DNA from 4 places in the Dehalobacter sp. CP genome. Region 3 is predicted to be linked to each of the others. Evidence: riboswitches for the same ligand, from Rfam matches in the RefSeq annotation. Region 3 holds a riboswitch; each other region holds the start of a gene.
The links. Region 3 has a riboswitch for cyclic di-GMP ahead of nhaB (sodium/proton antiporter NhaB). Riboswitches for the same ligand answer to the same signal wherever they lie in the genome.
Positions count from the first base shown of each region.

Region 1: it holds a riboswitch for cyclic di-GMP, as region 3 does, so the genes downstream of both, AAH944_RS09250 (hypothetical protein) here and nhaB (sodium/proton antiporter NhaB) in region 3, are expected to answer to the same signal.
Region 2: it holds a riboswitch for cyclic di-GMP, as region 3 does, so the genes downstream of both, AAH944_RS03060 (HD-GYP domain-containing protein) here and nhaB (sodium/proton antiporter NhaB) in region 3, are expected to answer to the same signal.
Region 4: it holds a riboswitch for cyclic di-GMP, as region 3 does, so the genes downstream of both, AAH944_RS09300 (beta-galactosidase) here and nhaB (sodium/proton antiporter NhaB) in region 3, are expected to answer to the same signal.

Region 1 covers NZ_CP157399.1:1,862,582-1,870,585, forward strand. Annotated here, with positions in the region: gene AAH944_RS09230 (response regulator) at 1-162, shown strand, start outside; one part of gene AAH944_RS09235 (IS3 family transposase) at 268-529, shown strand; one part of gene AAH944_RS09235 (IS3 family transposase) at 529-1,415, shown strand; gene galU (UTP--glucose-1-phosphate uridylyltransferase GalU) at 1,748-2,662, opposite strand; gene AAH944_RS09245 (ABC transporter ATP-binding protein) at 2,896-4,620, opposite strand; cyclic di-GMP riboswitch class I at 4,912-4,996, shown strand; gene AAH944_RS09250 (hypothetical protein) at 5,117-6,823, shown strand; gene AAH944_RS09255 (S24/S26 family peptidase) at 6,876-7,334, opposite strand; gene AAH944_RS09260 (hypothetical protein) at 7,322-8,004, opposite strand, start outside.
Region 2 covers NZ_CP157399.1:593,386-601,389, reverse strand. Annotated here, with positions in the region: gene AAH944_RS03090 (glycoside hydrolase family 113) at 1-479, opposite strand, end outside; gene AAH944_RS03085 (SGNH/GDSL hydrolase family protein) at 567-1,319, opposite strand; gene AAH944_RS03080 (DNA-deoxyinosine glycosylase) at 1,377-1,922, opposite strand; gene AAH944_RS03075 (pentapeptide repeat-containing protein) at 1,924-2,793, opposite strand; gene AAH944_RS03070 (DUF3795 domain-containing protein) at 2,858-3,436, opposite strand; gene AAH944_RS03065 (iron chaperone) at 3,496-3,885, opposite strand; cyclic di-GMP riboswitch class I at 4,108-4,193, shown strand; gene AAH944_RS03060 (HD-GYP domain-containing protein) at 4,289-5,350, shown strand; partial or broken gene AAH944_RS03055 (CoA-binding protein) at 5,410-5,736, opposite strand; gene AAH944_RS03050 (lipid II flippase Amj family protein) at 6,153-6,944, opposite strand; gene AAH944_RS03045 (hypothetical protein) at 6,945-7,229, opposite strand; gene AAH944_RS03040 (saccharopine dehydrogenase NADP-binding domain-containing protein) at 7,286-8,004, opposite strand, start outside.
Region 3 covers NZ_CP157399.1:2,014,585-2,022,588, reverse strand. Annotated here, with positions in the region: gene ablA (lysine 2,3-aminomutase) at 1-632, shown strand, start outside; gene ablB (putative beta-lysine N-acetyltransferase) at 607-1,467, shown strand; gene AAH944_RS10000 (quaternary amine ABC transporter ATP-binding protein) at 1,468-2,673, shown strand; gene AAH944_RS09995 (ABC transporter permease) at 2,666-3,511, shown strand; gene AAH944_RS09990 (glycine betaine ABC transporter substrate-binding protein) at 3,528-4,424, shown strand; cyclic di-GMP riboswitch class I at 5,143-5,234, shown strand; gene nhaB (sodium/proton antiporter NhaB) at 5,317-6,822, shown strand; gene AAH944_RS09980 (hypothetical protein) at 7,098-7,322, shown strand; gene AAH944_RS09975 (radical SAM/SPASM domain-containing protein) at 7,510-8,004, shown strand, end outside.
Region 4 covers NZ_CP157399.1:1,875,357-1,883,360, forward strand. Annotated here, with positions in the region: gene AAH944_RS09300 (beta-galactosidase) at 1-1,476, opposite strand, end outside; cyclic di-GMP riboswitch class I at 1,510-1,585, opposite strand; cyclic di-GMP riboswitch class I at 1,615-1,690, opposite strand; gene AAH944_RS09305 (Ig-like domain-containing protein) at 1,760-2,848, opposite strand; gene AAH944_RS09310 (beta-galactosidase) at 2,915-4,519, opposite strand; gene AAH944_RS09315 (nucleotidyltransferase family protein) at 4,608-5,711, shown strand; gene AAH944_RS09320 (CpsD/CapB family tyrosine-protein kinase) at 5,708-6,460, opposite strand; gene AAH944_RS09325 (YveK family protein) at 6,478-7,149, opposite strand; gene AAH944_RS09330 (UDP-glucose dehydrogenase family protein) at 7,174-8,004, opposite strand, start outside.

The DNA.
Region 1 (8,004 bases), 150 kb from region 3:
CCTAATGCAGAAAATTTGCCTGATAAAGATCAATTCCAGGGTTTGCTAAGTAAGCCCTTTGACCTGGAAGATTTGGTCGAAACCGTTGACAAGCTGGTCAATCATCAAACACTTGCAGCCAATAACACTGCACTTCAGGCTTCGACACCGGTCGCAGTATAAAGACTGATAAATCTCTCAATTGAATTGAACTGTTGAATAAAGACCGCCCCCTGGACATGTTACAATAAACTGGACACTGAGTTAAGAGAAAAAGGTGAACAGTTTATGAGTAGAAAAAGTTATGACCGTCAATTCAAGATTGCTGCAGTAAAATTGGTGTTGGAAGACAATTTATCCGTTTCCGAGGTTTCAAGGGAATTAGCTATTCACTACAATAGCCTTTACCGTTGGATAAGTGAATATGAAGAGTATGGGGAAAGTGCGTTTCCAGGCCAAGGAAGCGCACTTTACAATTCTCAATATGAAATAAAAAAGCTTAAAAGGGAAAACCAGGAACTTAGATCGGAGTTAGAACTGCTAAAAAAATTCCAGGCCTTCTTGAAGAAAAAGAATGTATAAGATTCCAATATCTTAAGGAAAACCAGGACAAATATAATATCAAGAAGGCCTGTAAAACATTAAACATTTCACGTTCTGGCTTCTATGAATACTTAAAAAGAAAACCCTCCAGACGAATGCTTGAGAACGAAGTCTTAAGTAATGAAATCAGAAAAATATTCGAAGAACATAAAGGCAGATACGGCTCACTACGGATTACAAAAGTCCTTCAGCAAAAGGGTATTACTGCAAACCGAAAACGTGTTTCTAAACTGATGAGAAATATGATGCTGATTCCCAAGGGCACCAGATATCGATACAAACGCTACAACCTAGGCTCATCCTCAACAGAAAGACCTAATTTACTTAATCAATCATTTCATACTGATAAAAAGAATAAAATTTGGGTTGGAGATATTACGTATATATCTACCAAGAAAGGGGTACTGTATTTAGCTGTTTTCATTGATATTTATTCTCGCAAAGTATCCGGGTGGTCTATGTCCAGAAAAATGAAAGATACTCTGGTAATGGATGCATTTATGCAGGCTTATGGCAAAGAACATCCGGAAAAAGGACTTATTGTTCATACGGATCAAGGTTCCCAATTCACTGGCGCTAATTTCCAAATGTTATTACGTCAACATGGTGCGGTTTCCAGCGTAAGCCGGAAAGGCAATCCCTATGATAATGCCCTAATGGAATCATTTTATAGAACAATAAAAAGAGAGCTTATTCGGGACGCTAATTTTGAAACCCCTGAACAAGCTCAGCAAGAAATCTTTAAATACATTGAACTATATTACAATACAAGGAGAATGCATTCCTCGCTTGGATATCTTTCTCCTGTCCAATTCGAGGAACTAAATTCATAAAAATAACTTAACTTCGTGTCTAGTTTTTGTTGACAGCTCCACCCTTATTGAAAGTAATCTGTATACAATAAGGGGGCAGCTTTATTTTATTTGGTATCATAATTTGCACAAAAAATTACAATATAAAGGAGTGTGCTAACTATGATCGGAGGCGCATTTCGGTTTATAGTCAAAGAAGACTAATTTAATGATTTCAAGGAAATTGCCGAAAAGCTGGTCACTGCGGGCAGAACCGATGAAGAGTGCATCCTTATTTCCTTCCCTATGCCCGGTTCCTTATTTGTGCTCACTGCTTATCTGCTTTCTGTTTCCGACTTCCTATCCGTTGCTTCTTAGGAAGCAGCAGAATCGCCTCTCTTTTTAGTTTGTTTTGCTTTATTTCTTTCAATATACAGTTCATCCAGATATTTTTCAAACTTGTCCCCAAGATTCGGGGATTCCAGTGCAAATTCAACCGTCGCCTTTAAGTAGCCAAGCTTATCGCCTGCATCGTACCGTTTTCCTTCTAAGAGGCAAGCGTATACTTGTTCGTGTTTACTTTGCGCCCGCAGCGCATCTGTAAGCTGGATTTCCCCTCCTGCTCCAGCCGGGACTTTTTCAAGATATTCAAATATTGAAGAGTTGATCAAATACCTGCCCATAATAGCGAGCCTGGAAGGGGCTATCAACGCAGATGGCTTTTCAACCAAGTCTTTAACTTCCCAGACATTTCCCCAGTTATCCTGCGGATCAACAATCCCATATTTATGTACCTCACTATGTGGTACTTCCTGAATGCCGATCACGGTCGACGATGTCTCTGAGGCAACATCGATCAGCTGTTTGATTGCCGGCACCTTGGACTTGATAATATCGTCTCCGAGCAGGACAGCAAACGGCTCTTTGCCCACAAAAGACTTGGCGCAAGAAATGGCATGTCCCAGCCCCAATGCTTCATTCTGCCTGATATAGTGAATGTTGGCTAAAGAGGAGAGATTCTTTATTTTTTCCAGGATTTCCAATTGGCCATTCTTCTCCAGATGAGCTTCCAATTCAGGTGAGCGGTCATAGTAATCGACAATGGACCCTTTTCCTCTGCCGATAATAATCAAGATATCTTTGATTCCGGAAGCAATCGCCTCATCTACAATATATTGAATGGTCGGCTTATCAACAATCGGCAGCATCTCTTTCGGCAAAGATTTCGTCGCTGGCAGAAATCTTGTCCCCAGTCCTGCTGCAGGGATTACGGCTTTAGTAACTTTCATGGATGAACCTCCAAATATAAAATAAAAATATCATTTATATATTCAAGCTAATTTTCGAGTTATATACTTATAATGCCATAAATTAATAAATATTTCCAGATTATTTATATTTTCTTAACATAAATGTTGGTTAAACTTCACATCCATATCAAAAGTCGCTAAAGGCCAAGCTACCGAACGATTATTGAAAAGATTTTGTCGCTTGCCTGAAAAAGGTTAGCTGCCGGTCATTTTTATTCTTCTTTATGATCCTCCGCTTGTGGTAAATATTTTAATTTTGATTCAACGAAGACCTTTCCGTTATCTATCTTCAAAATCCGCGAACACATCCTTAATGCCGTCTGACGATGGGTAATGAGCAGACAAGTGCTCCTGCTGCTAAAATTTTGAATAGCCTTGAGTACTTCTAACTCTGTTTCCATGTCCAGGGCAGACGTCGCTTCGTCCAGAATCATCACAGGGGCTTTTTTTAAGAAGGCCCTGGCAATCGCGATCCGTTGCGCTTGTCCCTCGGAAAGACCATGCCCGTCCTCTCCGATGACCGTATTGACTCCATGTGGCAGCTCTTGGATAAAGTCCCAGGCACGTGCAGCCTGAAGGGCACTTTTCATCTCTTCCGCCGTCGCACTGAGCTTGCCGCTCCGCAGGTTGTCGGCAATGGTGCCGCTGAACAATGTATTTCCTTGCGGAACATAGGTAATCCAATCCCGGGTCACAGCAGTGACTTCATATTTTTGACCGGCCGCATCTGTAAAATAGACTTCGCCATCCGAAGGTCTAACCAAAGCCAGCAAAAGCCTGATCAACGTCGTTTTTCCAACCCCGGAAGACCCTACCAATGCTACCAGTTCACCGGGTGCTATATCCACCGAAATCTTATCCAGGACCGGCTTTTCTTTCTCCTCTAAATAATAGAAGCTGACCTGCCGGAAACGAATACCGACATTTTTCTCTTGCGGGACCTGCCCTTCCCGCCTCTCCATTTGGATCTTTTCCAGTTCCTGCAGTCGCTCCGTTGACGCCAGCATCGCGATGATTTGTGGAAAGGCCCTGGCCAAGCTGACAAAAGGCCCTTGGACCTGCTGAACCAATGTCAGAAAAGCAGTCAATGTTCCATAGGAGATTGCCTTTTGAGACAAACGGACGATCCCCCAGCCAAACGCAACCAGGTAACCTGCCCAATATCCCAGCGAAATTATCGTATTGGCAGATAAGGTCGTCTTGTTTCTCTGAATCACCCACTTCATACGGTTCTGATGCAATCCCTGCAAGGTATCTGTATTCCTGTTTTCCAACCGAAACGCTTTCGTAATGATGAAATTTTGGATGGCTTCCTGAATGAACGAGCGGTAGATACTCTCCGATTCCTGTACTTTATGATTCAAGTTCTTCATCTTTCGGCCCCAGATCCGGCTGAACAACACGGTTGAAGGTCCCAGTATGAACGCAATTACTGCCAATCGCGGCTCATAATAAAGCAAGGTTACAAAAGAACCGACTAACTGCACGCCTAATGCCACGATACCCGGGATCACACTAATAATACAACTGGAGATGTTATTGACATCACTTGTCAACCGTGTCATCAGATCCCCGCTATGATAGTTCGAAAGCGGCAGCCATTCTGTCACCATCATCCTTTTGAAAAAACGCTGCCTCAGGGCGTTGGAAAAGCCTTCGCTGACGCGTACAGAAAGCAGTGACCCGGCAATCGATAACATGATATTAAGAAGTATCGCACCGCCTAAAGCAGCACCGGCCATACCGGCATAAGCCAGTTCTCCTGCAATCGCGTAGTCAATCATATGCTTGGAGAGTATGGCGTTTGCAACACCAAAAAGTGCCCCTGTCGAAGTAATCAGCAGAATGACGATGAGCCTGGGAAGAAAGGGGAGCACATCCGGTTTTATCCAACGAACAAAAACTATTCCTTTTTTAATTTCATCTTGAATAATCATTCTTTTCTCCTGATATTTTTGGAAGCATACTTTATAGTGCCATAGTTCCGTTAAAATTTCTACTCGATAATTCTTTTTATGCAATATTCGCTAAAATATTTTCTTTTTTTTAAAAATGGGACAAAAATCCCAACACCCTAGTCCGTTTATCCTATTGAATTTTGTCATTCGGCTTGATATAGTAACTTTATTACAAAAAATACATAAATTTTAAACAAAAGTAAAGTAAAATATTGCGTTTTGTTCCAACTGGGAATAAAATGGAAAATGGAAGGATTGATCTACAGGAACATTTGCTCAAGGCAAAGCAGTCGAAAGGCTGTGGCGCAAAGCTAAAGGGTCTAAGGGGGATTCCCTATGACAGCCAGTTGCCAAATTAGTTTTTATATAGTCATCTGTTTTTTTCAGCTAGAATGAATATAAAAAACTAAGCTGTCGGCAACTGGGGAACCAGTTGCTTTTTGTATTTTTATCTAGTTTGGAAAGGAAGGGACCAATGATTAAGAAAAGTATCACAAGAATCGCCGCCGGAATCTTCAGCTTCACACTTATTGTGAACACGTGCTTCGCTGTTCATACCGATAAAATGGTTTCTGCTGCGACTACAGTGAAAGATGTAACCTCCCAGGTCGAATTACTGGGAAACCCGTTCAACAAAGCTACTTTTGCCAAGAATGTCTGGGACATGCAAGTCTATAACAACCGTATTTATCTCGCCCATGGTGATTTTAATACGAACGCCGGTCCGATCCCGGTCATCTACTATGAGCCATCCGCCCAAAAATTCATCACGCAATATACCGTTGATGAAGAGGAAATCGCCCAATATAAAGTAATGGACGGCAAACTTTACATCCCTGGCACCGATTCACGGGGAGATTGGAACAATGGCAATTTCTATACCCTTGAAGATAATGACCAATGGCTCAAAAACGCAACCATTCCGAATGCACTTCATGTTTTCGACATGGCACTCTATAACGGTCAGCTTTATGCAGCCTGCGGAACCAGTAAAACAGGTTGGGGCGAAGTTCTTGTCTCCAATGATATGGGGAAAACTTGGACCAGCCGGGTTCCTCTTGGCTTTACATTTTATGGTTCCTGGGCCACTTCCCTCTTTGAGTTGAATCAAACACTGTATGCTTCAGGAAAGATGATGTACATGAAGCCAACTTCGATCACGACATCATACACCAAGTATGTCTCAATGCTTGGAATCACTGACAGCAGCTCCGCCAGACAGATCTATTCAACCAATTTCGCCAATGGCCTCACTTCGTCCTACGTCTACTATATGAAAAAACCTACAACCTTCCAAAATAAACTTGTATATCTAAATAACCGGATCACCACCTCTCACTGGCTTCCCGATTCTATGTATATTGCCAAAAGCATTAATGAATCCACAAAGGTGATATTCCCTGAGACTTCGGCTGTCCCTGCAGATCTGCTCATCAGAGGCAACAGTCTGTATGTGTTAACCAATGTGAAAAATTCTGCCGGCAATTACACGAGTGTCGTCTACCAAACCACCGATCTTCAGACTTGGAACGAAGTATTCCGTTTTAATACAGATACCTTTGCCAGATCCTTTGAAGAAATGAATGGTGACTTTTACTTCGGTCTGGGCTGCGATTCCGCAACTGTGGCCGCTTCTACAGGCAATATTCTTAAGGTAGCTAGTTCTGCCTATCAGGACATCCCCCTAATTCCCGTAATCAACAATCCCTCAATGAGTGAATTAACACCATCAACTGCTGAACTCATACAAACCATTCCTTCATCGACTACAGCTCCTATTATTGTGGACAATACCGACAGCAGCTTTATAAGCAATTCCACTTGGACCATCACTACACAATCCGTCGGCTATTACGGCAGCAATATTCTTAATGACGGTACCGCCGGAGCCGATCAAGGTAAATGGGCCATGTGGGTTCCGACAATAATCGAGTCAGGAAACTATCAGCTCTATATGAGATGGACAGCAGATTCCACCAGGCCAGCTGCCGCCCCCCTCGAGATTAGATACAACGGAGGCGTGGACACGAGTAAAACGGTCAATCAACAGGAGAATAACGGTACCTGGGTCCTCATCGGCACCTATGCTTTATCCGCAGGAAGCGATCAATACATCAAGATACTCTGCTCTTCCCCGGGATATACTGCCGCTGATGCTATAAAATTAGAGAAAGTGAACTGATTTCAGGGGAATGAATAATATAGACAAGCTTCGAGAAAATCCCGAGGCTTGTCTATATTAATTTGCGGATTTTCCGGTACACTTTCATGATGAAGTATCGGCAAGGCCTGAGAATCAGCCAAATATGAACCAGTGTCTTCAGCCTAAGATCAGAGCAAGGAATACGTTTGTCTTTCCGCCATATTGCGGGAACGACAGCGATGATTTGTTCCGGATACAGCGGACCTTCAATCCATTGCTGGGCATCCCCTACCATGAAAAAATGGTCTTTCTTTTTTTTAAGAACCCGATGCATGACATAATAGCTATTCATTCTGCGAATCAGGACAATATCTCCTCTTTTAATCTGGTCGAAGCTGCCCTGGGAGAATTCCACACTATCGATTGCATCCCGCAAAAACGGAACCATGCTGCTGCCGGATACGGGAAGTCTGACATCCTGTCCCTGGCTGAGGAGATCCGAGACTACAGGAAACAAGCCATTGGCTTTCACTTTTTTCACTTGATGCACTGATATACCAACTCCACCGCCTCTTGATCCGGTCTGCAGCGCAGCAAATACACCGGTACGGAAGAGACTATTTTCTCAAAGATACGCATCGCCTCGTTCATATGTTCCTGATCAAAAAACGGCAGGAAAGCTCTTGGCATGAACTGAATAATCGCCTCCCTGAGATCCATCCTACGAATAGAATTCTCGGCTGCTTGTTCCAGAATAATCACTGCTGACAAGGGTGCAGAATCATTCGTATTAATATTTGATGACCCGCTCCAGGGGGTTCCATAGACAATCACGTGGTCTTCCATAATCCGCACAGCAGGATTGTCATCGTTCAACACAAGCACATTCTCCTTATGTTCCTGCCAAAGCCTGGACTGTGTAGATTTCCCCGTTCCGGACGGCGCTGTAAACATGATTGCTTTATCCTGCCACTTTATCGCAGAAGCGTGAATTACCAGTCCTTGTTGTTTTAACAAGGCATGCCTGAAGACAATCCCCATTAGGGTAAATGCTGTATGGCGCAGCTTCATTCGGACATAGGATTCTTCCAGCTCATTTTTTTCGTGAATTGCTGCACAGGTTAGCCGTACATTTCGCCACGCGGCATCAACATCTAACAGTACAAGGATTTCCCCCACAGAGCCATATTTCCTTGTATAAAAATAAAACCCGGCTGCAT
Region 2 (8,004 bases), 1.4 Mb from region 3:
ATAAGTTCGACAAGGACGACCTGTTTCCAGTTCCAGAACCATTGATTGATATGATCCGGCTTGAGATCCGTCTCATATTTCTCACCGTTTTGAATATACGGATAAGGTTCCAGAATGACGTTAATTCCTTTATATCTTAAGCGTTTAATCAACCGGACCGCTTTCTTTTCGCTTTCCGCATTGATACTCATCGTACTGGCTGTCAACGACGGAATATCAATTTGGACAGGGACGTTCAGGGTATTTAACCCGAGACTGTCAATATCGCTCAGAGCTTGTTCAATTGTATAATCTACAGACAGGTTTGCCGATTTTATCTTTTCCCCCCATGGGGTAATAATCCTGTTCTTTTCGTATTGGTGACCGATATAGACAAGATCCACTAGAACCAGTTTAATGATCAGCAACACCGCAATAATAACACCTAACGCAATCAGCCGCGTTTTATTTTTTTTGAGCGTATTCAGCAAATTGTTCAATATTCTGACCCTTCCTAAGAATCGTACATGTTAAATAGATTGACGATTAGAAGCGTAAAGGATGAAAAGCTTATACTTTCTAATATGCTAAGAAAGGTTTTCCGCGGAAGAATCTTTGAGCAGAAAATTGTAATTCTGCCTGAGGTATTCCGTCACCTTTTGGGCAATAACCTTATGCCCGTCTTCATTCGGATGGATCCCGTCAATACAAAGCAATTGAGTAAAATCCGGCGTCTTCAGAAAAGCACCTCTTACATCAATCCATCTCGTCCTGGTTTCCTCTGCAATGTTCACAATCATGGAGTTGTAGCGTTCCTGCCACCAGTATATCTTTGTAACGCTTCCAAGCCAAATTAATATACTTTTTCCTATCTCATTACTGTTTTTGCTGATCCACTTGAAATACCGATCGGCGTCAAGCGGGGGAAGCGTCATCAACACCGGGATAATATTATTGTTTTTAAGCGAAATAATGGTATCTGTAAGCATTTTCCCGAAAACGTTGAAATCCGTTTTGGGTTCATGCTCTGCCATTGGATCATTCGCAATCTGCATCCAGTCAAAATCACAGTCATTGCCTCCAAATTCGATCAGTACAATATCCGGACACGTTTTGGAGACATCCCGATTAAGGCGTTCAATACCTTTTTTGATGGTATTACCAAATTTCGCAGCATTATAGACCATGCCCTTCAAGCTGTTCTGGACCAGAGAAACATAGTTTCTGTCCAATAACGAATATTTCCCCTGATCCTCGTTATAGATCACGCCTTTGGAAATGGAATCTCCTACAATCAGAAATGTATAATTTTCTTTCAGTTCGGGCTGATTGTTATCCATCAATTCACACCTTTCACAACGACTTGCTTAAAACTTCATAGGCATTACTTCAAGATTTCATAAGTATTTCAAAATTGCTTTCCAATGTCTCAGCTTTTCCTCAAATTTCATCGTATTGGCCGGACTAGTTGAGGGCAATAGCAGATAGGCAATGGAAGCAGACTCCAGACGGATTTTCCTCTTATATATATTAAAGCCCTTTGCTCCGTTAAATGCAAGTAATTCCAGATTTGGGTACTGAATAAATAAATTTTGAAAATCATTAACCTGTTCATTAACGATATTGCTATCGAGACTGCCTTCTCTGGAGCAGTTACGGATGACATCCCAGAGGGCAATTTTTCTGTCCAAAAGAAATTGTTTCCTGTTCTCATAATCAGGATCCGGAAGTTTGCTGCTTTCTGCCATCCGTGGTACCGCAGCATTAGAGCATCTACGGGCATCGTCAAAAAGCGCATACATAATCCGCCAAAAATGATTGTAAGGATGTGCATAATATTTCTGCTCCCTCAACGATTGCACTCCTGGCATCGAGCCGAGAATCAATACCCGGGACTCCTGATTGATGACTGGTTCAAATGAATAGAGAATTTCCATTTCCATATCAGTCCAAACTCCATTGTCTTGGATAAAAAAGTGATGGCGGCAGCTTGGTATGTTTGTCCCCCTTCGCTGTATTCAGCTGGGCCTGGGTCAGGAAAATACTTTGGCTTAAATCAGTGCCGCTAAGGTCGGCATCGCGCAAATCCGCCCCGATCAAATCAGCTCCGCCCAGATCGTTCCCGCTGAGATCTGCGGCAATCAAACAGGCTCCTCTAAGGTCAGCCCCTCTGAGGTCTGTTTCCCGGAGATCTGCAGCGACCAGACTGCTCCTGCGCTTAAAGGTCTTCAAAATCCCAGCCTGAATATTCCGCTCCTGACAAATAGAAACACGGACCAGTTCACTTGTCTGAAGCAGCAGGGCATTTACTTCGGTACGATATAAAGGTACATCCATTTTCAGAAGCTCGCATGGGCTAAGCAGTGTCAGCCGTTCCGTCTCTTCCCGCAGGGTACGAAGCGCCTTATGAATTGAATGAGCCGGGTGTAATGTCTCTGCTTCTGTCAAATACCAGAGCATCTCCTGAAGCTGCCGAATGACAAGAAAAACTTCAAACATTTGCTCCCTGAATTCCGGTGATCGCCGCCAGTCTCTGCCGCCGTAACTGAGCCTGGATACTTTTGGCCCTGCGCCAAAACAGTCAAATGCCATGCAGCCTTTCAGACCCAGTCGCTGAAGATCTTGATATATACAGCAGCGGAAGTCTTCCTGCAGGTTCCGACAAGGCTGACCGGCCTCTTTATCGTTTGGAAAGCCTTCCGAAGCTGAAAAATACAGCGCGGTGCAGCACAATCCGAAGCAGTTCTCGCAGTCAGCTCCCAGACTGCGCCTCTGCTCAGCAAAAATGTCTATTGGTTCACGAATTCCAGACAATATTTGATCCTCCAAAACAAAGAACATTTGATTTATCCCCAGAAATGATGCTTGAATAGTCTGTCTAATCCTTTTTAGCCTTTCTAAGAACCAGTTGAATATTCAGACGATCGGCTTCCGCTTTTAGCAAGCGGACGGCTTCTTCAGCACTGCCGTTGCAGTTGATCTGATCCATATGACAGATCTCATCCATTATATTATTCAGGACGGAAAGCGGCAGCAGGTTCACCGCCAGACAATAAAATCCCTTTGATTTGCCGTCGTTGTAATTCGCGATTAGTTCGCCTAAAATTTTGTGTTTTTCCGTCAGTTCTTCAAGATAATTTTGAAGGTCCATTTTAGCCTCGGCTTGATTCTGCAATACATTTTGATAGGATATAAAAGAATCGGCCTCGCTTGGAGCCTGATACCTCTCACATGGATAGACACTGCATTCAAAACAGTATTCAACATTTTGATGCTTTTTATTACAGGTAATAACGGCACAGGAAGGATGCTTCAAAAAAAAGTCCGGACCCCCGCAGCCAGGGCACTTTGAAGAACCATCCGTATGAAAGCGCGGACAGAGACAGCAATTTAGTCCGCATAATGAAAAGTCGGCGCATTTCCGCCTGTATTCTTTACTTACCATTGATTTGACCATCGCATGCATCTCCTGGTAATAATCATTTTTTAGCATCCCCCGAAGATTAAGGGCCGTATCTAAACATCGCAGCACGGAATTCTTCTTGGGATATGCGCGTTCTCCGCGACTCTGTACTTCACGATCTTGCTTATTAACGCATACGGAATAGGCTTATTTAACGGAAATTGTACCGATCCTTTGGCTCCCTTATAACCGGCCAGTTCCTGTTTAAAGGCTTCGATCCCGCTTGGTGTCGGATAAAATCCAATGTGGTTCTTGAATGCTGCGAAATGAACGAGATTACCGTTCAATACAAACGTAGGCATCTGATAGCTGATCTTTTCCACTGCGTCCGGTGCTGCTTCTCTTATCACATTTCTAATTGCTCTTAATATTTCCTGTATCTCATCAGGAAACTGCAAAATATACCCATCAACTGATTCATGAACCACTTTATCCGCTCCCATTTTTAGTTTCTCCTTTAACTATCTTCATAATGTTATCCGTACACGTATAAACATCATTAATGAGTTATACGAATTTTAGCAGATTCCTCTGCTAAATCAAGAACCATTTATCATTTGGCACCAGAATAAAGAATAATTTTCCAAATAACCCCTGTAGAACTTGAAAGCGATGTGTTACAATGGTTCTATGACCGAAATATCAATCGAATAGGGATACAGGAGCAACGACAATGGCAAACTTGGTGAAAGCCAGGGACGCAAAGCTATGGGTCTTCCAGAATAATTCTGATGACTGCCAGGCCACCGAATCCGCTCAGGTTTGTTTTGAATGTCGCCATGCAATCTGCTGGTGATTTTTTTGTTGCTTCAGCCAGCACTGATTTATTGGAAAGGAAGATTACAATTGCGTCAGGTAAGTGTAAACCGGCTTCAAAAGGGAGACGTATTGGGAAGAACCATCTTCTCGCATAACGGCCGTTCATTGCTTGGAAAAGGAGTCACGCTGACCCAGCCATATATCGACCGGTTAAAAGAACTGGGCATTAGTATTGTCTATGTGGACGATGACGAAACCAAGGATATCGTTATTGAGGATGTTATTTCCGAGGAAAACAGGCGGGAGGCAATGAACTCCATTGAGCATTCAGCGGAAGCGGTACGAATCGGTAAAGACCTCAATGGTTTTCAGGTAAAAAAGACGGTAAACAACATCATCGGAGACGTCCTATTTCAAGAGAAGATATTTCTGAGCCTGACAGATATGCGGAGCTATGACAATCAAGTTTATGCGCATTCAGTCAGCGTCTGCGTCCTCGCGACCATTTTGGGCAAAGCTTTGGGGCTGGATAAAGATACCCTGGAGGCACTGGCAGTAGGGGCTTTGCTTCACGATATCGGGACTGTCAAGCTGCCGAAAGAGCTTGTCGCCAAACGTGAGGCCTTTACTCCGAAGGAAAATGACCTATATCAAACGCATACCATTCACGGATATGAAATACTCCGGAATAAACCGGAATTAAACTTATTGAGTGCGCATATTGCTTTGCAGCATCATGAATGGTTGAACGGAAACGGCTATCCCCGTAAGCTATCCGGCAGGCGCCTTCATGTCCTGGCTCAAATCGTAGGGGTGGCCGACTTCTATGATAATCTGGTCAATGATGGCCCGGGCCACTCCCGGATCGTCCCGCATGAAGCCTGTGAAATTGTAATGGGATGTGCAAACAAGCTATTCTCTCAGCAATTGGTTGTAACGTTTTTAAAACATATTGCGGCCTATCCGACCGGCTGTACAGTTAAACTTAATACAGGTGAGGTTGGGATTGTAGTTGACCAGAATAAAAGTTTGCCGATGCGCCCAATTATCAGGGTATTAATCACCGACAAAGGGCTAGCCCATGTCCAGACTAAGGAATATAACCTTGTCGAAGATCTTACAACCTTTATTGTATCCATTGTCGAGTGAAGCCGATCCATCTTTTGAAAAAAACGCCGGCTCAAATGTTTTTTGAGCCGGCTGACCTATTATTTTGGAAGTTTTCCAAACACCTTCAGTATGGACCGGTGGAACGAATGAGGAAACGATGGTTCTGCAAACATTAGGACGCATTGGTCATGGATGACGTTTATATGATTTTCCGTACAAAAGTCTATAGCCTCTTTGGATTCAGCCCCCTGCTGAATCCAGATATGTTTGACTCCAGCTTCTACCGCGTCCCTAACGACCTTATTGGTTTTGTCCGGAGGGACGACGATCACTACGCCGTCGGCTTTCTGCGGCAAAGACTGAAGGTTCTCATAGCAGATCTCGCCGTCAATACTGTCCATATTGGGATTTACGGCAAAAACATTATACCCTCTTCTTCTTTAACGTTCTATACAGCCTACGCGAGAACTTCTTTTCGGATCTGGATACCCCGACCACAGCTAAAGTACGCTGGTCTAGAAAATCAGTGACTGAGCTCATTGTCGTCAAAAAAATGACCCCCTTTATTAAATTATTCAACTGCCTACATCGCTTCCCATGGATCAAAACAACAAGACAGACATTTTGATGCTCGGCTTCTTCCCTGGCTGTTAATTGAACTATGATCAAATCTTTTAGTCTGAATTGGATTAGCTCATCTATTCTTTTGTTTATTTCTTGGTGATGTGGCTAATTCCTTCTTCCAATATTTATTTTCTGTGAAAACTATTTTCAGTTCCTATCGTATTAATAAACAGGCTCTTATTTCCTTGCTTATATTCATGATGAACAGGCGTTATGACTAGATGTAAAAGCTTGCAATAATCTGGGCGGCCGGCAAAAACAGCACTTGCCCCAATAATGTGCCAATTAGTTTTGTAGCAATAAGCATAATAACCAATGCTTTCACATCAGCATAAGGCCTTATTCCTCTCAACGCCTGATCCGTAAAGATTGCCGATTTTGGATCGATAAAAAAAGTAAGTAGAATACTTGCCATGCCATTAATGATTCCTGACGATGCGGCTGCTGCTAGTCTTGTATGCTCCGGAACCAGAAGAGCTGAGTAATTAGCAGCAAGGACCCCAATGGTATATATACCTGTAACCATAATATTGATAACAAGTAACCTTTTGGGTATCTCTCTATACCTTAGTCTTTCCAGCATTGTCTTCGAAGGCCGCACAGCACTTTTTACAATTCGCTTGATATTATTTGCCTGCAGGGCCTCGACAACCAAGGAAGGTACAGAACCGGCCAATTCTAAACGTTTGACAGCAACTTCAAATACCTTTAAGAATGTAGGTATGAGCAGGATTCCAAATAGGGTCCCTGCTGTCGCAGCAAAAATAACCGACCGCAAATCACTGGCCGGATTCAATCCTTGCGCTATACTTAAATCAACAATGCCTGCAATTAACGGTCCCTGAAACATGTTGGCTGTCCGTGAAACAAGAACAAACATGTTGAAGAGAGAAAAAGATAAAGCAACCTGTCCGCTTTTTACGGAATTCAAGCGTACGGAGTAGGCCAGGGTATCGACAATATGAATGACAACTGTAAGAATCATTAATTCTATGAGCATCTTTTCCATTTACTGCAATCCATACGCTTTCAAAAGAATTAATATTGTATGATTGGTCATTTTATTCGTCAGCAGTTGCTTGAATTTTACTGAATTCGTTTTGCCTTCAAATCTTAGCTTCTCTAATTCCATAGAGATTTCACTTTGTTTAAATATCAAATCATCATAAAAATTTTCGAACTTTGCCAGTTTGTTAATGACTTCCCCAAAATAACCGTTTGCATCATGCTGTAGTTGAGAATCTTCCACAATAAAAAGACCATTGCTTTCTAATGCTTTTGTTAATCTCTCCATGTGATTACTCCTTGTATAAATATTTACATGGTTATATTCAAATAAGCAGCTGCCGTTTATGAAAAGCTCGATATGCACTTCACGCCCATTTTTTCTATATCCTTTAGAAGACGATTCGGTTCAGCCAAGTGCCCCATCATCCAAAGTCCGGGCTTACGGGCAGAGCCATCCAAGTATTGTAATAAAGTCGCAACAACAGGGATAGCTGTTAATTCGTAACCATCGGGATGAGAAACGCTGACGTGGGGTTGAATCATCTGCCCATCCTTATATCCAGATGCCCTAACCAGAAGTTCAACCCGATATGGCGGCTTGTGAAAAGTGCCCATGCTCCACCATAAAAACTTACCAATTGACCTGACAGCGTTTGGCATGATCTTTAGCCACATCCAAACGATTGGCATAGTCACCCAGTCTGTCACCCAGTGTGACTCCGATATATAAAAGCCAAGATCCTTGAGCGAGGGGTATAACTCCGGCAGCGGCTGCAATTCCTCAAAGAACATAGAATAGCACCGTTTCAATCCAATGTCTCTCCCAAAATCTATTTTACGTATTTCATAGGAGCTTTTTTTCGTCCATTGTCCGTTCTTATAGACCTGAGCCTGATATTCCTTGAAACACTCAACCAATTCGTCAACTGCTTCGGTATAAGGAAGATCTTTCCCCATATTGAGATAGCCCGCTGTTATGGCGCTTTCAATCGAGTCCATATGGGTGGCCACGTAACGAACCAGTGCAGAAGGAAGCCCAGGATGGAACCCAGCCTCCGTGA
Region 3 (8,004 bases):
GCAAAATGCTGAAAAAATATCATCCAATTTGGCTGAATACTCACTTTAACCACCCCAGGGAACTGACAGTTGAATCCAAGGTAGCATGCGAAAAATTGGCTGATGCCGGAATACCTATTGGTAACCAGTCTGTACTTTTAAAAGACATTAACGATTGCCCCTATATAATGCGTGATTTGGTTCAGAAACTGGTAAGCTCGAGAATCAGACCATATTACCTTTATCAGTGTGACCTTTCAGAAGGAATTGAACATTTTAGAACTCCGGTTTCTGTGGGGATTGAAATCATAGAAATGATGCGTGGACATACATCAGGGTTAGCTATTCCACAGTTTGTAGTAGATGCGCCTGGAGGCGGGGGGAAGATCCCGGTCAATCCACAATACTTGATTTCATATTCCCCTGAAAAGGTCATTCTTAGAAATTATGAAGGTGTAATTTGCACGTATAGCGAGCCTCGGGATAAAACGCACCAGTGCCGAAAATGCGGCACGTGCGGTAAATTCAAGAATAAAGAATACCGGGGATTAGAAAAGTTATACAGAGATGAACAAGTGTGCTTGATTCCAAGTACAAACGTAAGACTTAACAAGAGGGAGGACTTCCATGAATATAGATCAAGACGAATGTAAAAATTTCTATACAAACTTTTCGGGTGTGGACATGTACGTGGATTATCGCAATAAAAGGCTTAAAATATTGAGTCATTCTCTTTTGTCTGAGTTGATAATCAAAGAGATTATTGATTATTCCAAAAAAGAAAATTTGGGTAAGATTATTGCGAATTGTTATAAACAAGATCTTAGTATCTTTGAGGAATGCGGGTTTGTAGCAGAGGGGGTTATCGACGGTTTTTTTCAGGGAGAGGATGCAACTTGTATGTCCCTTTTTCTTGATACGAAGCGCAAAAATTCACTCTATGAGGAGAAAGAAAACAGAATTATCGATTATTGCGTTAAGAATACCAATAAATTCGAGCTGACTAAGAATAAAAACTTTACGATGAGGCAGGCCGTGCCGGACGATATTCCCCAGATAATTCAGCTTTTTCAAACGGCATTTGAAACCTATCCAACACCTATTTTCAGCAGAGAGTATCTTCAAAAAGTCATGCAGGATCATATTTTGTATATGGTAGCGGAAGAAGAAGGGAAAATTATCAGTATTGCTTCGGCGGATCTTGACAAACAACACATGAACGCTGAAATAACTGATTGCGCCACTTATCCAAAGTATAGAGGCAGAAACATATTAAGCGAATTGATATTCCAACTGGAAACACACTTGAAACGCAATGGATTTGCTACAGCATATAGCCTTTCAAGAGCTAACAATCTTGGAATCAACAGGTCTTTAAGCAAGCTGGGATATATGTATCGGGGTAGACTAATCAACAACTGCCATATTTGCGGCGGTTTTGAAGATATGAATATTTGGGTAAAAATATTACTGGAGGAAGTATGCTAAGTGACTCGAGAGAAGATCGTCGTAACAGACTTAATTAAGATATTTGATCCCCATCCCCAAAAGGCTTTAAATTTATTGGCGGAGGGAAAAAGTAAAGACGAAATACTTAAAGAAACAGGACAGACAGTAGGAATTAACAAGGTTAGTTTCACAGTTACGCAGGGTGAAATATTTGTAGTGATGGGACTTTCCGGGAGCGGGAAATCGACGATTCTGCGTTGTCTGAATCGGCTGATTGAACCAAGTTCCGGTTCAATCGTTATTGATGGAGTAAATATAACCAAGTTGAAAGAAAGAGAGCTGCGTAAGATTCGCCAGGAAAAAACAGCCATGGTTTTTCAGCAGTTTGCGTTACTTCCTCATCGTACGGTTCTCCAAAATACGGTGTATGGGCTGGAAGTTCAGGGAGTTGCGAAAAAGGACAGAGAAGCTAAAGCCATAATAACATTGGAACTCGTCGGTCTTAAAGGCTGGGAAGAGAAATATCCTGCTCAGTTGAGCGGGGGGATGAAACAACGGGTTGGATTAGCCAGGGCTTTAACCAATGATGCCGATATTCTTCTCATGGATGAGGCTTTTAGTGCACTTGATCCTTTGATTAGGGAAGAGATGCAGGATGAGCTTTTAAGTCTTCAGCAAAAGATGAACAAGACTATTGTTTTCATTACCCACGATTTAAACGAAGCACTTAAGCTGGGAGATAGAATTGCCTTTCTAAGGGATGGTGCTTTAGTTCAGGTAGGAACCCCTGAAGAGATTACCACGAATCCGGCTGATGATTATGTCGCCAAATTTGTCAGAGGGGTGGATCGGAGTAAGATCCTTACTGCCAGGGACGTGATGAAGAAACCGCAACCGCTCATAACGATGCGTGACGGCCCTGGTGTTGCGCTGAGGATTATGAAGGAACATGGGATATCCAGTGTATTTGTTGTGGACAAGGAGAAAAATTATAAAGGTATTATTACAGTAGATATAGCTGTTGAAGCTAGGAATGCCGGGATTTCCAGTTTGCATGAAATAGAACTCGCCCAGGGTCCTGTTGTTAATGAGAATACACCTGTCCAGGAGACTTTGGGTGTGATTGCGGAGAGCAAACTCCCTATGGCAGTGGTCAATGAGGAAAACAAATTGATTGGAATCATCGTTCGGGGGTCTGTCCTCGCGGCGCTTGCTTCCCATAAACGAGGTGAAGACAATGACTAAGTTCCCTTTAGCCGCGCTCGTTGATCAGGGAGTTAAATGGCTGCAAACGAACTTTGGTGACAACCTGGATGTTTTTTCCGATGCTTTTAATAAAGGGATATTTGCTTTTGGGCACTTGTTGGCGGTTATTCCCTGGTGGGTTATTATTCTCATCTTTGCTGTTTTAGCATGGAAAGCCAACGGTTGGAAGCTTGCACTCGGGACAGTTATCGGTCTGTTTTTAATCTATAATTTGAAGCTATGGCCATCTTTCCTGGATACGCTTATTCTGGTTATCATATCGGCTGTTGTTTCCATTATTATCGGTTTACCGTTGGGGATTTTTGCGGGAAGAAACAATAGGGCCCATTATGTGATTTCACCAATTTTAGACATTATGCAAACGATGCCTTCTTTTGTCTATCTTATTCCGGCTTTGCTGTTCTTCGGCATTGGGAAAGTGCCGGCGGTGTTTGCTACCGTAATCTTTGCTATGCCGCCAGCAATCAGGCTCACTGACCTCGGCATCCGCCAGGTTCCGCTGGAACTGGTGGAGGTAGGAGCGGCTTTTGGTTCTACCCCGAGACAACTTTTATGGAAAATTCAATTTCCAGTGGCTTTACCTACAATCATGGCCGGTATCAACCAGACGATGATGCTTTCTTTATCCATGGTGGTTATTGCAGCCATGATCGGCGCCGGCGGACTAGGTGCAGGCGTCTTAGAAGCTATTGGGCAGCTCAAGATAGGGATGGGATTTGAATATGGCGTCGCCGTGGTGATTATGGCCATTATTTTGGACAGACTTTCTCAAGGGATCGGACGTTCGATAAGAACGAATGATAATAATAAAGAATAAGGAGGAAAATAAAAAAATGAATCAAAATTACAAAGGGTGGCAGAAATTACTCATTCTAGCATTAGTTACAGTACTGGTCTTAAGCTTTACCGCCGGATGTTCAAGTACCCAGCAGCAGTCAAACGGCGATACCAGTAAAGATAAAGGGACTGTCAAGATAGGTTATGTCAATTGGGCTGAGTGTATCGCAATAAGCAATCTCTGGAAGGTGATTCTGGAGGATGAAGGCTATAGGGTAGAACTCACCCAACTTGATGTTGCTCCTCTCTTTGTGGGCTTAAGTAAAGGAGATATTAATGTCTTTATGGATGCATGGCTGCCAATTACCCACGAAACCTATTGGAAGGAATACAAGGATAATTTGGAAGACTACGGCATCTGGTATCAGGAACCGGCTAAGATCGGTATTGTCGTACCCAAATATGTCACCATTGATTCTATCGACCAAATGAAAGATGAAGCAGCAAAATTCAATAATAGAATTATTGGAATCGATCCCGGCGCCGGAATCATGAAAGCATCATCAAGGGCGAATGAGACCTACGGATTGGGTTTTGAAGTTGTGCAAGGCAGCGAGCCGGCTATGATGGCGGCCATGGACAAAGCGTATAGCAAGAATGAATGGATTGCGATCACTGGCTGGAGTCCGCATTGGATGTTTGCTAAATATGATCTGAAATATCTGAATGACCCAAAGAAAGAATTTGGAGAAGCAGAAGAGATTCACATCCTGGCCAATAAAGACTTCAGCGGGAAACAAGCCGAAGCTGCTGCCATGCTGAAAAAATTTAAGATGTCGGATGCTCAGATCGGCAGTCTTGAAGGCTTAATCAATGAAGGAATGAAACCAGAGGATGCAGCTAGAAAGTGGATAAATGAGAATAAGGATATTGTTGACGGTTGGCTTAAGTAAATCTAAGGTTATTATTTAGTTCGCCAATTATAAAAAATATTTTTACAGAAAAAAGCAGATTGGCGAAGTAGGCTCATCTATGCAAATGAGGCTATATTAAAACTTAAAGTAAAAAATCGAAAGTGTATAATATAACCATATAAGAGCACCCTCGATTTACCATAATAGTGGAATGAGGGTGTTCATTTTAGGCTATTTTCATAATGAATGTAGGGCGACAAATAAACGGGCAACAAGTTTTGTTACACACCTCATTATAGACAGGAGAATGAAATTCTTTTTGTAATTGGATTGATGAAGAACGAGAGGTAATCTGTATTGTTTTGATTTATATCAGATTTAAGAAGGTGGAGAAGAAAAAATGGAATAGTAAATCTATTGAAAGTTTGCCGCATTATACGTTGATTAATATCAGCAAGATATGGACACTGCGGGAAGGTGCCTAGTTGATATATTTCTTGTATTGATATTTTTATTGGGAAAATGAAGAAATGTATGGTACAGGATTAATAATTGGTCAATGTAAAGCTTATGAAAATCAGTTCCATGTTCCAAAGGATAAGAGATAGCCTGATTTGCTAAAGGATTATATTAAAAAGCAAAATACTTAAGATAAATACCTGGACACTTCAGCATAAAGTGGATACTACTGGGTATTCAAAAGAATAATTTTTTGTTATAATATAAAAGCTTAAGCAAAAATAACAATATATAGTTGTACAGGTTGGTGCAAACTTCATGAAAGTGAAGGACGCTAAAGCTATGGGTCTAAGGCTGCTTGTAAGTTGCTATGACTGCCAGGCTGCAAGTAATTTGAACTTCTGGGGGGGAGTAGTTCCATTTTGGATTGCTCTCTTTTTATATCTTATTTTCACTTAGGAGGATAGTACATATGAAACAAATGGGCATCGGACAAGCATTCAGAGCAAATTTTCTGGGTCACGCTCCGGACTGGTACAAAAGAACAATTCTTGCTTTTTTGGTGTTAAACCCAATTTTGATGGTTACCGCCGGTATGTACGTTACCGGGTGGGTGTTGATTGTCGAATTTATTTTTACCTTGGCAATGGCGTTAAAATGTTATCCGCTTCCTGCCGGTGGGCTTCTGGCGATTGAAGCCGTTGTGCTCGGACTTACTAACCCTCATATGGTCTATCACGAGGTTGAAATGAACCTGCCGGTTATTCTTCTTCTGATGTTCATGGTTGCCGGGATCTATTTTATGAAAGAAGGTCTTGTGTACCTGTTTTCCAAGCTCCTTACTAAAGTACACTCTAAAGTCGCGCTTTCATTCCTGTTCGCTGTTCTAGGTGCGGTTCTTTCCGCGTTTTTGGACGCGCTGACCGTAACCGCAGTGATTATCGCCGTGGCCTATGGTTTCTATTGCATCTTCCACAAGTTTGCTTCCAGCGAAAAAGTATACGAAACGTATGACATTAATCACGACCATAGTGTTGATGAAAAACATCATGAGGACCTGAACGAGTTCCGTGGTTTTCTGCGTAATCTTCTGATGCATGGCGCTGTGGGCACTGCGCTGGGCGGAGCAATAACACTGGTTGGTGAACCGCAGAACCTCTTAATTGGCTCCATTATGCAATGGGACTTCGTAGATTTCTTTATACAATGTGCCCCTGTGTCTATCCCGGTATTGATCGTTGGTCTTCTGACTACCATTATCCTTGAAGTTACTAAGTTCTGGGGGTACGGCTACCAGCTTCCTGAGTCTGTGCGAAAGGTTATGGAAGATGATGTAAAAGTCAAAGATACTGCCAGGAATATGCGCGGACGTGTGCGCCTGATTGTTATGGCTTTGTGCGGTGTTGTGCTGATCTTCTCCCTGGCACTGCACCTGGCGGAAGTAGGTATTATTGGTCTGATGATTATTATCCTGCTTACAGCCTTCAACGGGGTTACTGAAGAAAAGCGCATCGGTCATGCGTTTGAAGAAGCGCTGCCGTTTACTGCGCTGCTGGTCGTATTTTTCGCCGTCGTTGCGGTTATTCATGATCAGCATTTGTTTACGCCGATTATTCAATGGGTATTGAACATCGAAGGACAGAATCAGCTTGCCGCTTTTTTTACGGCCAACGGCGTCCTTTCGGCAATCAGTGACAACGTTTTTGTTGCCACGGTATATATGACTGAAACACAGCAGGCATTTAAAGCCGGAGGTATTGCGCTGGAGCAGTATAACAAGCTGGCAGTTGCCATTAATATGGGTACAAATATCCCTTCAGTTGCCACACCAAACGGTCAGGCGGCGTTTCTGTTCATCTTGACTTCTGCACTTGCACCGCTGATTCGCCTGTCTTACCTGGAAATGGTAAAGCTGGCTCTGCCATACGCTATCGTTATGACTCTTACGGGCCTGCTGGCAACAATGTACCTGTTGTAACACCTTGTAGCCTTCAAAAAAATGATCCAGTTGAACCAATACAATTTGTTGTACGATAAATCAAGCTGCCTGCTTCTTGAAGTTGTGATACAACCCTCCGAGAACCGGATCAAAAATCAAAACCGATAACGGAAGAAATAGGCCATTCCATTGACCGAACAGGGGTCTGGCACTCAATGCCCTGATGTGTATTAGCGGGATTGTAATATTTGCCGATATATTCACTAAGCAGAGTTTTGAGATGCTTTGCGCTTAGGCAGTACCATGAAAAAGAATTGACAGTAGAAGAAGATGCCTTAACTTTTTTGACAGATACCGATTTGGTGGTCCGTCTGACAATGTCTCAACAGGGGCGTTGGCCGACAAATGGGGAGACTGTATCCGAACTGGAACATAAACTTGGCGAATGCATATGGTGGCTGATTATTTTGACTGAACGCATGAATATTGATATTAGTGAAGCATTGGAGGAATTTCTATCCAAAACTGAAAACATTTAAGGGATTGAGTTAATTAGCTTGTGGAAGAGGGAATCTAATACAAATAGTCCAAGTCATCACTTACTGATACAGACTATTCTGCTGATATGTGTAATAATTATGATGAATTGTATTTCAGAATTAGACGAATTAGCGGAATTGCTTGTCAGTGGGCCAAAAGATAAAGTGAATGATGAGGTATTAACACATGGCTAAATTTAAGAATCAAATTGCCCTGATCAAAGCATTGTTGTCAAACCCGCAGATCATTAGGGTAAAACCTTCGATTAATTGGTTCCTGACTAGATATATGGGAAAGTTCAATTTGTTGAATATAGGCGGGCAGCTGATCATTCATTCGCATCTGCCTTCGGTAAACAGCAAAGCCTTTACCCGCTTCATCAATGAGCATCTGCTGGCAAGGACAGAGGGACCCTCCCACGCTCAAATCGGCTTGACTAATGTCTGCCCACAGAATTGCCGATATTGTTACAACAAGAATAGAAGCGGGGAGCTTCTAAGTACGGCTGAAATCAAGCAGCTCATCCAGGAACTGAAGAAGATGGGCGTTTTTTGGCTGGGCTTTACCGGTGGGGAACCGCTTTTGAACAAAGATATCGTTGAGATTGTAAAAAGTGTCGGAAATGATTGTGCCATAAAGCTGTTTACCACAGGCATGGGTATTACGGAACAGCTGGCAGCG
Region 4 (8,004 bases), 140 kb from region 3:
GATGGCCAATTGGTTCTTTCCGGTAAATGAAGTCATTTTTCCAAGTGTCTCGAATGAAGGATAACCTGTCCCCCAGGCCTTGTTTAAATTACTAATATTTCCATATCTATTTTGCAGCCAGTTGATCAAGGCAATCTTTGCCGTATGGGTTTTATCTTTTTTTATGACCAAGTCCGTAAGTCCGTATGTCGTATCAAAACTTTGGCCCCACCAGGCGAGTTCGTTATCCATATAATAGCCGAAAAGCCATGGGTCATTCTGATCTTCTTGGATCACCTTTCTAGCTAAGTCATCACAATAGTACACAAATTTTGGACTGAAAACATTCGGGAAACAATGATTGCTTGTGTCCAATCCGTATATTACATAATCTTCTCCGTATTTAGAGAAACTGTTCCCGAATCCAAACGATACCGTATGCGCTAGTCCACGATACCTCAAAGACGGTGCTGAATCTATTCCTAGAAGATTAAATCCCCAGCTGTTTAACCGCTCCGCAGTATTTTTTGCCCATTCTTCCTCAGACCCATAGATCTTTTTTACATTCTGTTCATATGGGGAATAACCCAATGCCTCTGAGTAATGTCCTTTATACGTCATCCTCTGTGCTCCGACGGCAATAAATCCTTTCCCATTAGGCGCAATCACCCACCATTTATCCCCTATTTTTTGGGTATGAAAAAATCCCGTTTTTTTACCGTTTATCGTCGTATCTGTTTCGATTTTAAGCTCAGGATATGAGCCAACTGCATTAACTTCATAAACTTTTTTATTTATTGTGCATTTTACGTTATCGTACTTTGTTTCTACGGCCGCACTTGTCAGAGCCGGAATTCCTTTGTTTGTACAATTCTCCGAAGAAAAAATATATTCTTTCTCCCATATTTTTTTACCATCTAACTCGCATACTACCCCTGTAATCGATTTATTGTTCAAACTTATCTTGAGAACATACGGCTGGTTATATTTCCACTCAATTCCATCTCCTACGTATGAACCAACTTTTAGTTTTGTCTCCCCATAATCTTGCACACACCATTGCCCATTAAACATTTCTTGAAGTTCAATATAATGCATTTTATTTTTAGCCTCAGGCCCTTCAACAAGTGCTAACGACCAATAATTATTATTGTCTGAATAAACTGATATCCCCGCCGACTTATACTTATCCCCTTGCGATACTTGAATAGTAACTTCCGATTCAAAAGTTAAATCAGTCCCAACGCTAGAATCATATTTAGCAAAGCTCTTTTTCAATGAATTATTTTGGAAACAACCATTATTTACTTCCCAAGATATATCGTCAGTGATCCACTTAGGGCTACCATCACTTCCAGCAACGTAGGCGGAGAAATCATCCTGCAATCTTTGACCGCTTATACTGGGTTCACTTCCAGCTAGTGTTGTTGGTGCCACTAAAACTAATATTAGGCTTATCGTGATTAACGTTTTGATTGTTTTTCTTAAAATGTTCATAATCTGCCCTCTCTAAAAACAAAAAACTTATTTTTTGGTAACTGGCTGCCATTTTACAGGCCCTATAGCTTTGCGTCCCTGCTTTTCAACAGGTTTGCCATTGTCAGTAATAAGTTAGACAAAAACAAAAAACTTAATTTTGGTAACTGGCTGCCATTTTACAGGCCCTATAGCTTTGCGTCCCTGCTTTTCAACAGGTTTGCCATTGTCAGTAATAAGTTTTTGTCCGATATTCATTTAATTAATAATTATCATATTTTCAATATTTAGTCAATAGTATTCTTTATGTTTTTTCTTTTTTCCTAATATATCTGAAAATGAGTAAAGCAATAATTCCAACAATTAAAACGTATAAACCCACGAATAAATATACGCTAAACGAAGTAACTGTCACTTTACAAATATTTGATATACTCTGATCTTCTGTACTCACCCTTATGAAAACTGTTCCTGGAGATAAGCCTTTGACCACTCCATTATTAACTGAGGCTATTTGCGGGTTATCTGACGTCCAATTTATTGTTTTATTTGAAGCGTTTGCCGGTATAATTAACGCTTCTAACCTCCGGGTCTGACCGACCTTGATAAATAACTCCTCGGGACTTATTTTAATATTTGTCACCTTTATGTCGTCCAAACTTGTATTTGGATTCTCATCAACAACAGTTTTGGTAATATTCACCTTAACATTATCAAATTGCGCTTCAAAGGCAGCTGTCGTTAGCGAGGGAATACCTGTTTTAACACAATTATCAGGTTTAAATAGATATTTTGTTTTCCAAATCAAAGAGCCATCCAATTCATATACAGCACCCGTAATACTTAATTTATTTAAAGTTATTTTTAATAAATAAGGGTGATTATAGTCCCAATGTAAATTGTCTGACGGTACTGTTCCCGTTACTAATTTGGTGCTTCCTTTATACTGGGCACACCATTCGCCGTTAATCATTTCCTCAAGTTCTACATAATGATTATTCTTGTCCGGTGCTTCAACCAAGGCTAAATGCCAGTAATTCTCATAATCTGTATAGATAGCAATTCCTGCTACCTTATACTTATCACCTTTAGAAGCTTTGATCATCACTTCCGATTCGAAGGATACTTCAGCGCCAGTTGGCGAGTTCATCAATGCAAAGCTCTTCTTCACCAAGTCATTCTTAAAATAACCGTCATTAATTACCCATGAAAACTCATTGGTCACCCAATTAGGCATTCCATCACTTCCAGTTGCATATCCAGAAAAATCGTCGTCATATACAAATGCCGTATTATTTGACGCATCATCCAATCCGGCCAAGGAGGTCGAACTGAAGGTTAACAGTATCTGAGATACCGTCAATAATACTGCCAGTGTCTTTTTCAGAATCATAATCCTATCGCTTTCCTTTCTATATATCCCGATTGGTTTACGAAGACCATCATAGTTATGATTCATCTAGTCTCTAAGAGAATACACATTACCATTTGTTGCTTTCGCTACACTGGTAACCAAAGCATAAGGTTCATCCTTTTCATTCACTAGTCCGTAATTTGTATCTAGCTTATAAGATTTTGTTAGTCCTTCAGCCGGAGGATCAACCCACATGAAAAATTCAGAACCGACAAGAAACGGCATATTGAATAATGCTTTTTGATATATTTCATAGGCTTTTGCTCTCTCCGTCTGCGTATCTACTCGCATACCAGCTCCTACGCTACACGGGAGTCCGCTATCATACGCCGGAAAAGACCATTCGCTTATCATTATTGGCTGCTTTGCTTTATTGTAAATCTGTGCAAATATCTCACTGAGTTCAACGTTCTGATAAACACCATTCACTTTTATTTGGTCATAAGCTGTTTCCGTTTGCAGGTCGACTTTTCCATAGTAATTAAACGTACTTATATCCGTATAATTTCTGCCGATACTCCATACCAAATCATAACATTTTTCAATCCCGCTTCCATTTCTGCTGCCTAATATCATATGGTTCTTATCGTACTTCTTTATTGCCCCTGTTGTTATCGTATAATATTTTTCTATAATCGCTTTTTCAAAGTCTGTTTTATCCGTATTGATGGCCAATTGGTTCTTTCCGGTAAATGAAGTCATTTTTCCAAGTGTCTCGAATGAAGGATAACCTGTCCCCCAGGCCTTGTTTAAATTACTAATATTTCCATATCTATTTTGCAGCCAGTTGATCAAGGCAATCTTTGCCGTATGGGTTTTATCTTTTTTTATGACCAAGTCCGTAAGTCCGTATGTCGTATCAAAACTTTGGCCCCACCAGGCGAGTTCGTTATCCATATAATAGCCGAAAAGCCATGGGTCATTCTGATCTTCTTGGATCACCTTTCTAGCTAAGTCATCACAATAGTACACAAATTTTGGACTGAAAACATTCGGGAAACAATGATTGCTTGTGTCCAATCCGTATATTACATAATCTTCTCCGTATTTAGAGAAACTGTTCCCGAATCCAAACGATACCGTATGCGCTAGTCCACGATACCTCAAAGACGGTGCTGAATCTATTCCTAGAAGATTAAATCCCCAGCTGTTTAACCGCTCCGCAGTATTTTTTGCCCATTCTTCCTCAGACCCATAGATCTTTTTTACATTCTGTTCATATGGGGAATAACCCAATGCCTCTGAGTAATGTCCTTTATACGTCATCCTCTGTGCTCCGACGGCAATAAATCCTTTCCCATTAGGCGCAATCACCCACCATTTATCCCCTATTTTTTGGGTATGAAAAAATCCCGTTCCTTTACCGTTTATCGTCGTATCTGTTTCGATTTTTAGCTCAGGATATGCACGTATTACAATGGGTTCTTCGTCTCTGTATGCCAAAGCAACTTTATTAATCTCTATAGTTATTTCAGATTTAACCGAAACATCAGGCTCTGATTTTAATACAGAAGAGCAAAGAAGATCGTTTGGCGAATCGTATATTATTTTTGCTGACTTTTGTTCACTAAGCCCAAAGGCAGGGAAACCTGTAGAAAAAACAAGAAAAAACAGCAATAAATAAAATATTTTTTTTGTCAAAATCTTCAAAATATAATCCCCTTACTTTACAAAAAAATCTCAAATATAAGAAATATGATATAATATAAAAGAAATATTTTGTCATCGGAGGAAAATAATGAAAAGTGTGTATGAGCAGCTTCTTCATCTGCTAAGAATATTTATTAACGGTGAAATACCAGATAAGGAATTACTTGCCTCCGTTGATGGAGTTGAACTTTATAATCAAGCCAGACTACAAGGTGTTTCTTCATTTCTGTTTGAGACTGTTTATCAACATAATGATTTGTTAAAAATCGATCACAGTGTATTGACTCATTGGAAAGAGAAAACGGTTGTGACTGCCGCACGTCAGTTGATGATGCTCCCAACGATAGGAACAATCTTTAATCTTTTTGAGACCAATGGCATAACAGCTATATCACTTAAAGGACTTGTCTTTAAGGAACAATATCCTCGGCCTGAACTACGTTCGATGAATGATCTAGATGTATTAATCAACGAGAAACAGATGAATCAATGCATAGAAGCGATGACTTCTCTCGGTTATAAGCCGAATGAACTAAATTACAATGATCCTGATCATATGCATATCGATATGATAAAAGCGGGTACATTCGCCGTTGAGCTTCACCGAACACTTTGGCATCCCAAATATATGCAAAAAATCGACAACAGCGACTGGGTGGATCATATCTGGAAAGACAAGCGTCTTCAAACGGTAGCCGGATTCCAATTTTATTGCTTATCCCCGGAGGATGAATTGATCAATGCTGTTATTCACACAGCAAGGCATTTAAAACACTCTAATGCAAATCTTCGTCTTCTTTCAGATTTCGTACTGTTTTTTAATTCTTACCGCAATCAAATTGATATAAACTACATTGAACAAACCTTAGAGTCAATGGCAATCTTGAATTTCTACTATTATTTAATGGATACATGCCGATTATACTTAGGATTACATCTTCCTGATAACTATCAATTAAACTCGACCAAGAACTCAGTAATAATCATTCAGAATATCATGAACAAAGAGGAAATGATTATAAGCAGCGATAGAGATCAAGAAAAAAAAGTTAATGGTTATCAGTATTTGCTCCAAAAGATAAAACTTGTTATCTCCAACAGCGCCATATACAATAAACTCTTAAAAATCGTTCATCCTTTTCGATCAAAAGCGCGTTTTCTACGGAAAATTGGACTACATTTTCGGTATTAAACCTTTGCTGTATCCTTAGATATTCCCTTATTCAATGACCTAAAATGCTTTTTTGCCTTTTTCAAAAATCGATTGGAATTAAAGAAATAATTATAAGAGCTGTAGTATCTTTTATAATCACGCTTCTTGACTTTATTCAGAACAATCCCGATCAACTTGGCATTAACGCCATGCAATTGTTCTTTGGCCCGTTGCAGACTTTTTTTCGAAGTGAATCCCGCTTTTACAATCAGCATAGTTGCATCTGCTTTTGACGCGACTATTGCTCCGTCAAAAACGCTTTCTAGCGCCGGAGTATCGAAAATTATATAGTCATACTCAATTTTTACTTGCTCGAATAACTTCTGAAAGCGTACTGCACACAACTTTTCGATTGGATTCGAACAGTCTGTTCCACAGGATAAATAGGTTAGGTTTGGAATATTCGTGTTGCTGATTACCTCCTCTAGTCGACCTCTCCCCTCAAGATAATCTGACAAGCCTAACTGCGCTTCAGCATTCAACCTCTTTGCAGCCGTCGGTTTACGCATATCTGCATCAACAAAAAGCACCCTCCACCCAGAGCGTGCAATAGATATCGAAAGACTAATCGCAAGCGAAGTTTTTCCTTCTTCTGGCTTGCAGCTCAATAAAGCAAACGTTTTACTTCTTCCATTATTATTAATGAGAAGACCGGCTGTAAGCATTTCATAAGCATCCCTGACCGCATTATTATCATTATCATACACATTAAAAGTCTTTATCTGCATAATATTACTTCTCCTCTTTATCGTAGATCATGCTCGGGTATAATCCCAATGACACGAACCCCGATATTATTTTCAATATCTTCAACTGAACGGATGGTTGTATTAAAATATTCCAACAAATAAATAATTCCCAAGGAAAAAACTTCTCCTGCAACGATCCATAGAATCATTTTTATAATGCCGTTATCCGGGATTGGCGTATTAGAAACCTGAGCTTTATCCAATATCCCGATAAAATCACTATTTGTGATTTCTTTAACTTTTGACGAAAATACTTCTCCCATTACATTCGCGACTGATGCAGCCATTATCGCATCATATGCAGTCACTCTGATTTTTAATAAACCCGAGTCTTCGTTGATTGATAAATTCGCCATTGAAGAAATTGTGCCCGCAGATAGACTATATTGATCCAGCTTCCTAGCGGCTTCAGCAGCTACAGAGCGGCTATAAAAAATCCCGGAATATTGTTTAAGAAATTCCTTCCCCATCGTGATGTCAGAATAACTCAAAGACTCACCTGCCGTCACTCTATCACGATTGAGAACATATAGCGTTGTATCTGCGTTATACGTTGGAGATGATAAGAAAATATGAAAAAACCATCCCATTCCTCCAAATAAGACCGCAAAAACAACGCATAACCACCACTTGCGACTGATTGAATCGATGATTCTTCTAATTTCCACGTATATCTTCCTTTCAATAACATATTATTTTCCGACTCCGTCATATATAAACCCTATCGTTTCAAGCTCATTCCTGTCATAAATATTTCTGAAATCAAAGAAATAATTGCCGTTCATTTTACTTTTCATCTTAGCTAAATCCATACTCCGAAACTGGTTCCATTCCGTAAGCAGGACAACAGCCTGAGCATCTGCTACAGCTGCATATTCATTCTCGGCATAATCAATATCCAAATTCAGAAATGCAATTTTTTTGGCGTTCTCCATTGCAATCGGATCATAGACAGAAAGACGTGCCCCTCTTTTATGCAACTCATGAATTATCGTAATTGACGGAGCCTCCCGCATATCATCGGTCCCTGGCTTAAAGGCAAGTCCTAAAACGGCAATCCGCTTGCCTTGAATATCCCCCATTTTTGTGATGATTTTATCAACCATGCGTAACTTTTGAGATTGGTTCGCAATAATTACAGCATCTACAATTGAAATATCAACGTCAAACTCTCTTCCAATATGCACTAACGCCTTTGTATCTTTTGGAAAACAACTGCCCCCGTATCCCGGACCTGCATGCAAAAAAAACTTTCCGATCCGCTTATCCAATCCCATCGCCCTTGAAACATGCTGCACATTTCCCCCTGCAGCCTCACATAGACGAGATATCTCATTAATAAAAGTGATCTTTGTGGCAAGGAAGGCATTTGAAGCGTATTTAATAATTTCTGCTGTTTCGATATTGGTGAGAACAAAAGGGTGATTATTGAGATAAAGGACTCTATAAACATCACGCATGATCTCTTCAGCCTTTACATGATCTGATCCAATGACAATCCTTTCTGGATGCATGAAATCATT